Regions from separate parts of the uncultured Oscillibacter sp. genome, predicted to be linked through region 1. Evidence: predicted binding sites of a transcription regulator. Region 1 holds the regulator's gene; the other holds the start of a gene.

Region 1 (4,409 bases):
CGCTGCTGTGATTCACTTTTTCGCTGAACGCCGATGAAAAATGAACAAGCCCCGTTTTTTTAACCATCTTATCGAAAAGCGGGGTTCTGCTTCCCGATCCGTTGTTTCATTAGAGAGCATGTTCCGGGTAAGATCCCCTAAAATCTGCCTTACCCCAAATCCCGGTGGTCCAGGGCCGCCAGGCCGAAGCGCACCGCCTGGGTGACGGCCTCCCGCTCCGACGCGTCCCCGGCGGCGTCCCACCTGGTCCGGAGCTCCCGGAGAAACAGGCCCCGGAGGGAGTCCTCCCCCGCCCGGGCCCAGACGTCCGCCGCCACCCGGGTGCGGTCCCGGACCTCCAGGGCGTAAAAATTCCCGGCCAGGGCCGTCTCCAGCGCCTTCGCATCCGCGCCGCCCTCCCCGGTCTCGCCGGTGAGGAGGATGCGGTAAAGATCATTGGCCGTGTCTTCCGGCAGCGCGGCCTCCACGGCGGAGCGGGGAGAGCGGCCCGTCACGTCCGCCTCCAAAACCTCATACCGCCGCCGGGCGAAGGGCACGAAGGTCAAGGAGACCGTCCTCCCGCCGTCGGTTACCCCCTCGTAAAAGCCCTTTTCCCCCAGCTCGTCAAAGCCCCGGCCCTCGATGCAGCCGGGCCAGGCGCAGAGCGTGCCGCCGTACCGCTTCGGCTCCCCCCGCTTATGGATGTGTCCCAGGGCCAGATAGGAAAGGCCGGAGGCGGCAATCTCCTCCCTCCGAATCGGGTTGTAGCGCGCCTCCGCCGGGTCGATTTCGCCGTGGAGAACACCCAGGTGAACCCTCCCGTCCTCCGGCGCGGAAAAGCCCGCCAGGAGGCCGCTTCCCTGCTCCGCGGAGGTGAACGCCGCCCCGTGGACGGCGGCGCCCAGCTCCGGCAGGTCCACGGAGGTCATGGCATTCTCCCGGAAAATGTGGACGTTCTCGGGCCAGTCCACTGTGACCCAGGGGCTTCCTGGGCCGCACCAGTCATGATTCCCCGGCGCGGCGAAGACCTGGGCGTTCATCCGCCCCAGGGCCTCCGCCAGAGCTTCGCCGGTCTCCCGGTAAGGGGCGGCGCTGTCAAAGAGGTCTCCCGCCAGCAGCACCAGCTGCACGCCGTGGGCGTTCACATAGTCCGCCAGCCGGAAGGCCAGCTCCCGGCTCTCCCGCCGCCGCTCCGCCGCCCGCCCGGGAGGAAGGGCGGCAAAGGCGCTGTCCAGATGGAAGTCCGCCGCGTGGATGAATTTCAGCATATCAGCCCTCCGTCTGCCACGCCTTGCAGACGTCAACCCACCCGGCAAAGTTAGAGGAATATTTCTCCAGCTCGCCGCAGGTCAGCTCGATGGCGCTGTTGTCGCTGCCCGCGGCGGGAAAGACCGTCTCAAACCGCTTCAGCGACACGTCAAGGTAGACCTTCACGTCCTCCGGCAGAGCGAAGGAGCACACACCTCCCACGTCGTGTCCGATGAGGCTGTGGGCCTCCTCATGGGTGAGCATTTTCGCCTTGGTGTGGAACCGGGCCTTGTATTTGCTGTTGTCGATTTTGGCGTCTCCAGCCACCACGATGATGACGGGCTTGTCCTCCACCTTAAAGCTCAGGCTCTTGGCAATCCGCGCGCCCTCCACGCCCACGGCCACCGCCGCCAGCTCCACCGTGGCGGAGGAAACCTCAAACTCCCGGATGCGGTCCTCAATGCCGAAGCGCTTGAAATAGGCTCTTACTTTCTCGATAGACATGTGTGAAACGACCTCTCTTTTGTTATCTAATATCAATCCGCTCCACGGAGGCGCACAGGCCCGTGGCGCTGTCCAGGGTGAAGAGGGCCCCCTGCATCTTGCAGGGCCCCTCCGGGTTCCTGTACCGCCCAGGCAGTCCTCCCAAAAAGCCCTCCACCGACTGCTGGGGCTCGATGCCCAGGACGGATTCCACAGGCCCCGTCATCCCCAGGTCCGTAATATAGCCGGTGCCCTTGGGATAGACCCGCTCGTCGGCGGTGGGGACATGGGTGTGGGTGCCCCAGAGGGCGGAGGCCCGCCCGTCCAGATAGTAGCCCAGGGCCAGCTTCTCGCTGGTGGCCTCGGCGTGGAAGTCTATCAGGGTGAAATCCGCCTCTCCCCGCTCCAGCAAACGGTCCGCCAGGGTGAAGGGGTTGTCCGCCCCCCAGGCCAGGCCGCAGCGGCCGATGAGGTTCACCACCCGGATGCGCACGCTCCCCAGGTCGAAGATTTCGCAGCCGTGGCCCGGCGCCCGGCCGGAATAATTGGCGGGCCGGAGAAGCCAGGACGCGCCGTCCAGCAGATTCCCAATCTGGGCCTTGCCGAAGGCGTGGTTGCCCAGGGTCACCGCGTCGGCGCCGGCGTCCCGGATGCGCTCCGCCTGGTCCCGGGTCAGCCCCACGCCGGAGGCGTTCTCCCCGTTCACCACGGTGAACGAGACGTTCTTTAATTTTTGCAGGGGCCGCAGCACCTTTTCCAGGTGCCGGAGTCCCGGCTCCCCCACTACATCGCCCACGGCGAGAATGTGATACAGCATAAACGTCCTCCAATCCAAGGACTATAGTATAGCAAAGATTCGGGGCTTTGCAAAGGGAAAAACGGCGGCCCGCCGGAATTTTTCCGGCAGGCCGCTTTTGCTTACCGCTGGTTCTGCTCCGCCAGCAGCTTGGTCAGCTCCTCCATGAAGCTGTCGATATCCTTAAACTGCCGGTAGACCGAGGCGAAGCGGACATAGGCCACCTGGTCGATGTTCCGCAGGTTCTCCATAACCCGCTCGCCGATGACCTCCGTGCTGATCTCCCGCTCCATGGAGTTCTGGAGCTCCTGTTCAATCTCCGCGGCCACCTTCTCCAGCCGGGCCACGGGGACGGGCCGCTTTTCACAGGCCCGGATCATGCCGCCCAGGACCTTTCCCCGGTCAAAGCTCTGGCGGCTGCCGTCCTTTTTCACCACCACCACCGGGAGGCTTTCCACCGTCTCGTAGGTCGTGAAGCGCCGGGAGCAGGAAAGGCACTCTCTCCGCCGGCGGATGCTGTTGTTTTCATCGGCCGGCCGGGAGTCGATGACCTTGCTCTCATTAAAGCCGCAATAGGGACATTTCATAAAGGACCTCCTGATTCTCCGCCGGGCTTCCGGCGGCCCGCGTCCGTACCTACGGGCACCTTCGGTACTTCCCGGGGCGGTTTCGGAGGCATCCCGGGAACGTTCGGGTGTATTATATCACGGAAATTTCAAAATTGATAGAATTTTGTCAAATCTTTTTCGAAAATTTTTCCTATTTCTGGAAAGCTTCTCCAGGAAGCGGCGCGCTTAAAAAACGGGCCGGTCCTGCCTGTCGAAGGCGAAGACGATATACGTCCCCCCGCCGATGCTCCTCAGGCGGGCAAAGCAGAACAGGGTGGTCAGGGGAAAGGGCTTTGCCGGGTCATAGGGCAGGGCCAGATACCGGGTTTCGCCCGATAGCCGGACCTTGGCGCCCTGGGCGCCCTTCAGCCTCTGGCGGAGCCAGGGGGCCCGAAAGAGCTGCTCTGGGGCGGGGGCGGGCTCCCAGTTCTCCGGCTCCTTCGCCCCCGCCGGGCGGACCTCTCCCCGGAGGAGGCGGCCCAGGGGGGCGGTGAGCCTCCCGGAGAAGCGGCGGCGGATGTGGCCCTGGGCCCCCTCCGGCTCCAGCACCCCCAGGCGCAGCTCCCCCCGGTCCCCCACGGCCCAGGCGCACCAGAGCCCATCCGGCCGCAGGGGGCAGCGGGCGGAGAACCAGGTGTAGAGCCCCTCCCGCTCCGCAGTCAGCTCCCCGGTGGGTTTGCCGTCCATCAGTAAGGGGAATTTGTCCATGTCCGCCGTCCCTCCCGCCGTTATAAAATAGAAACCCGCTTACGCCATTCTATGCGCAAGCGGGCGGGACTATGTGATTCAGGCCACGGTATAGCTCCCCCGGGCCAGGACCTTGACCGTCCCGGCGGTGGCCCGGACGCCCCGGCCCTCGATGGTCATCATATACAGGTGGTTCTGGGCCAGCGCGCCCCCGTTTGCCAGGGTGGAGGCGGTAGTCTCGTCGACGAGCCCCGGGTCCGAGGGGGAGACGCAGACGGCGCTGCCCACCCGCAGCATCACCTCGCAGCCGACGCCGCCGGTGAGGGTCTGTCCCTCGTTCAGGGTCACCACCACGAAGGAGGCGGAGACCCCGCCGCCGGGAAGGGCTTGTCCCGTCCGTTCAGCGATCCTCTGGTCCACACGCTGCATAAGCTGAGAGAAAAAGGTGTCGTTCAAATAGCTCAGGGTCACCAGGGGGTCCTGGGGGGAACCCGCCTCCGCCGCCAGGGACACGCCGCTCATCAGCGCGGCGCTGAGGGCCAGCAGGACCACGGCGCGCAGCAGCCACCTGTCTTTTTTCATATGTACCTCCTCCGTACGCCCTCCCG
Region 2 (4,409 bases), on a different contig from region 1:
CCTGGAGCACCGCCTCCAGATTGTTCTGCATGTCCGGCACCTCCACGTAGCTGATGGCACCGCCGGGGGAGAGGTGCTGGAACTGGGCCTCGAACTTCAGCTTGTCGAAGGCGTTGATCTGCTCCGTCACATGGACGTGGTAGGAGTTTGTAATATAGCCCTTGTCGTTGATGCCCTCCACAATGCCGAAGCGGCGCTGGAGGCACTTGGCGAATTTGTAGGTGGTGGACTCCAGGGGGGTGCCGTAGAGGCTGAAATCGATGTTGTGCTCCGCCTTCCACTTCCGGCAGGCGGCGTTCATGGTTTCCATGATCTCCAGGGCGAAGGGGGTGGCGGAGGGGTCCGTGTGGCTCTTGCCGGTCATGTACTTTACGCATTCGTAAAGCCCGGCGTAGCCCAGGGAGATGGTGGAGTAGCCGCCGTAGAGCAGCTTGTCGATGGGCTCGCCCTTCTTGAGCCGGGCGCAGGCGCCGTACTGCCACAAAATGGGGGCCACGTCGGAGGGCGTGCCCTTCAAGCGCTCGTGGCGGCACAGCAGGGCCTGGTGGCACAGCTCCAGACGCTCCTCAAAAATCTCCCAGAATTTTTCAATGTTCCCGCCGGAGCTCAGGGCCACGTCGGGGAGGTTGATGGTCACCACGCCCTGGTTGAACCGCCCGTAGTACTTGGGCTTCCCGGTCTCCGGGTCCACGTAGGGCGTCAGGAAGCTGCGGCAGCCCATGCAGGTGTAGCAGTGTCCCTCGCCGTTTTTGTCCACCTTCAGCTCCAGCATCTTCTTCTCGGAGATATAGTCCGGGACCATCCGCTTGGCGGTGCATTTGGCCGCCAGCTTCGTGAGGTACCAGTAGGGGGCGTCCTCGCGGATGTTGTCCTCCTCCAGCACGTAGATGAGCTTGGGGAAGGCGGGGGTGATCCACACGCCGTCCTCGTTTTTCACGCCCTCATAGCGCTGTTCCAGAGTCTCCTCGATGATGAGGGCCAGGTCCTTGCGCTCCTGCTCGTTCTTGGCCTCGCCGAGATACATGAAGACCGTGACAAAGGGGGCCTGTCCGTTGGTGGTCAAGAGGGTCAGCACCTGGTACTGGATGGTCTGGACGCCGCCCCGGACCTCCTCCCGGAGGCGGGTCTCCACCAGCTTGGAGAGGCTGTCCTCGTCCAGGATGACGCCGATTTCCTTCAGCTCCCGTTCCACAATAACCCGGAGCTTCTTCCGGCTCACGTCCACAAAGGGGGCCAGGTGGGCCAGGGAGATGGACTGACCGCCGTACTGGTTGGAGGCCACCTGGGCCACAATCTGAGTGGCGATGTTGCAGGCGGTGGCGAAGCTGTGGGGCCGCTCAATGAGGGTCCCGGTGATGACGGTGCCGTTTTGCAGCATGTCCTCCAGGTTCACCAGGTCGCAGTTGTGCATGTGCTGGGCGAAATAGTCGGAGTCGTGGAAATGGATGATGCCCTCCTGATGGGCCTCCACAATCTCCTTGGGCAGCAGCAGCCGCTCGCTGAGGTCCCGGGAGACCTCGCCGGCCATGTAGTCCCGCTGGGTGGAGTTCACCACCGGGTTCTTGTTGGAGTTTTCCTGCTTGGCCTCCTCGTTGCAGCATTCAATGAGGCTGAGGATGCGGTCGTCCGTGGTGTTGCTCCGGCGGACCAGGGAGCGGGTATAGCGGTAGGTGACATAGTTCTTGGCCACCTCGAAGGCCCCGTGGGCCATAATCTGGTATTCCACCAGATCCTGAATCTCTTCCACAGAGGGGGAACGGCCCAGCTCCTGACACGCCAGCTCCACGGATTCCGCGATGCGCCGGACCTGGGTGGCGGTCATGCGCTTTTCCGCGTCGATGCTCTCGTTGGCACGGGTGATGGCCGATAAGATCTTGGTGATGTCGAACGAGACCTCGGTGCCGTTTCTTTTGATAACTTTCATTTGTATCCCCCTAGCAGTAATTATACACGCAGTAGTAATCGCGCCCGCGATTACCACAATACTTTGGCAGTAGGCCAAGCATAACACACAAGATATAGGGGGCGCAAGTGCTTTTTGCTACATTCTTGAAAAAAATTCCGAACCGGCGGAGGCCGTAATCCCCCAACGCCAGGCGCGGCAAGGGTTTGCGGGTTAATGGAAAAATTTGTTAATTTTTTTAGGAAAATTTTACAAATCGCCGGGCCGTTACTCGCCCTCCGCCAGGCGGTAGCCCACGCCCACCTCGGTGAAGAGGTACTCCGGCTCGGCGGGGTTGCGCTCAATCTTGCGGCGGATGTTGGCCATGTTGACCCGGAGGATCTGGTTGCCGCTTCCCGCCCGGGGGCCCCAGAGCTCCTTGATGATGGCATCGTAGGTCAGCACCTTCCCGGCGTGCTTGCCAAGCAATGCCACGATGCGAAACTCGCTGAGGGTCAGCTTCACGTTTTCCCCCCGGACCAGCACCTGGTGCTTGTTGTAGTCGATGACCAGCTCCCCCACGGAATAGGTGCCCTTCTGGGCGATTTCGTCGTTGCCGCTGGCGGTGCGGGTGTGGCGGATGGCCGTGCGGACCCGGGCCAGCAGCTCGGCGGTGCCGAAGGGCTTGGTCAGATAGTCGTCGGCCCCCTGGTCCAGGGCCGTCACCTTGTCCCGCTCGTGGGAGCGGGCGGAGACCACCACCACCGGCAGGCTGGACCAGCTCCGCAGCTGCCGGAGGATGTCCAGCCCGTCCATGTCGGGCAGGCCCAAATCCAAAATTACCAGATCCGGGCAGTGGGAGGAGATCATGGAAAGCCCCTCCGCCCCGGTGCGGGCCTGGATGGTCTCATAGCCCTGGCCGTCCAGCACGGCGGCGATGAACTGGGCGATGCCCTTCTCGTCCTCGACGACCAATATCTTTTCCCGTATATTCATGTGGATACCTCCTGCAGGGCCTGAACGGCGGTGGGCAGGCGGAAGGAAAGCTCCGCCCCCCGGAGAAGATTCCGGGCCGTGATGCTCCCCCCGTGGGCCAGGACGATGGCCCGGCAGACGGAGAGGCCTAAGCCCATGTTGCGCTTCCCGTCCCCGTCCGCCGGGCGGCGGGACTTGAGACGGCCGTCAAACAGGTGGTCCAGCTCATCCCGCGAGATGCCCCTGCCGTCGTCCCGGACGGTGATTTTCGCGAAGTCCTCCTCCGCCTCCAGCAGCAGGGCGATGTTGGCGGCCCTGCCGTGGACGGCGGCGTTTTCCAGGAGGTTGGCCAGCACCTGCTCGATGAGGATGGGGTCCATGGGGACCATCAGCAGCTCCTCCGGCGCGGAGACGGTGACGCTGACCTGGGGGAAGCGGCGGCGGAACTTCTGGGCCGCGGTCCCCAGCACCTCCTCGGCGGGCTCCGGCTCCTTGGCGATGCGGGCCTGGGCGTCCCCCATGCGGGTGATGGAGAGGAGGTTTTCCACTACCCGGATCAGCCACTGGGCCTCCTCCCGGGCGTTCTCCAGCAGCTCCCGCTGCTCCCGCTCCGAGAGGCCGGGGTTTTCCAGCACGGCGGAGGTGGACCCCACAATGGAGGTCAGGGGGGTGCGGATGTCGTGGGAGACGGAGCGGAGGAGGTTGGCCCGCATCTTCTCCCGCTCGTTCTCCGCCAGGAGCTGGGCCTGCCGCTTGGCCTGGGCGGTGAGGGTGCTGGTGATAAGGGAGATCATCAGCAGGGTGAAGAAGGTGAGGGGATAGCCGGGGTTGTGAAAGTCAAAGGCCCAGTAGGGGTAGGTGAAGATGAAGTTGACGAAGATAACCCCCAGGATCACGGAAATGGACCCGTAGAGGTAGCCCCTGGTAAGCCGGGAGATCAGCAGCACCGCCAGCACGAAAACCGGGGCGGCGAAGCCGTCGATGCTGCCCGCCAGCCAGAGAATGAAGCACAGCCCAACCGCGCAGAGGAGGATGACGGCGGTGATGAGGAAGTCCCGCCGGGAGACGGGGAAGAGAGGCGAGGCCCAGGGCTTGCGGAAGGTCATGGCGGAAGCTCCTTTCCGTTGGTTTTCTCTATTATAACAGAAAGTCCGGCAAAATTCAATCTCCCGCCTTCCGCCCGCCCCCCAGAAGGCCCCAAAGCCACTTTAGGTCCCTCCGCCCCGGCCCCCGGACCAGGGGCCCCAGGGGGCCCAGCTCCACGGAGCGCCCCAGCCGCCGGAGGCTCAGGCCGAAGTTTACCAAATGGGAGGCGGCGAAGCTGAAATAATAGCCCCCCATGCCGAACCGGGGCAGCAGCAGCCAGAGCAGGGCCACGTCCATGAGGTTCGTCAGCAGGTTGTACCGGGCGTTGGCGCTCTGCTGGCCCAGGCCCTTGCACATGGCATCCACCACAATGTCCAGATAGAGGATGGGGACCAGGGGAGCGTACAGCCGGAGGCAGGCCCCGGCGGTCTGGCTGTGGTAAAGCAGATCCCCCAAGGGACGGGCC

The links. The regulator NrdR, encoded in region 1, represses ribonucleotide reductase genes. The targets are predictions, from matches to a motif close to CACNANATNTNGTG.
Region 2: nrdD (anaerobic ribonucleoside-triphosphate reductase) is a predicted target of NrdR. The motif match lies at 2,011-2,024, and genes of this name have one in related genera.

Annotation. Positions count from the first base shown of each region.
Region 1 is NZ_CATMPS010000037.1:20,597-25,005, reverse strand. It holds gene Q1M04_RS13770 (DNA repair exonuclease) at 150-1,247, opposite strand; gene Q1M04_RS13765 (YbaK/EbsC family protein) at 1,249-1,731, opposite strand; gene Q1M04_RS13760 (TIGR00282 family metallophosphoesterase) at 1,754-2,527, opposite strand; gene nrdR (transcriptional regulator NrdR) at 2,629-3,093, opposite strand; gene Q1M04_RS13750 (hypothetical protein) at 3,301-3,822, opposite strand; gene Q1M04_RS13745 (hypothetical protein) at 3,901-4,383, opposite strand.
Region 2 is NZ_CATMPS010000003.1:113,704-118,112, reverse strand. It holds gene nrdD (anaerobic ribonucleoside-triphosphate reductase) at 1-1,924, opposite strand, end outside; gene Q1M04_RS03415 (response regulator) at 2,171-2,878, opposite strand; gene Q1M04_RS03410 (DUF4118 domain-containing protein) at 2,875-3,963, opposite strand; gene Q1M04_RS03405 (polysaccharide biosynthesis C-terminal domain-containing protein) at 4,019-4,409, opposite strand, start outside.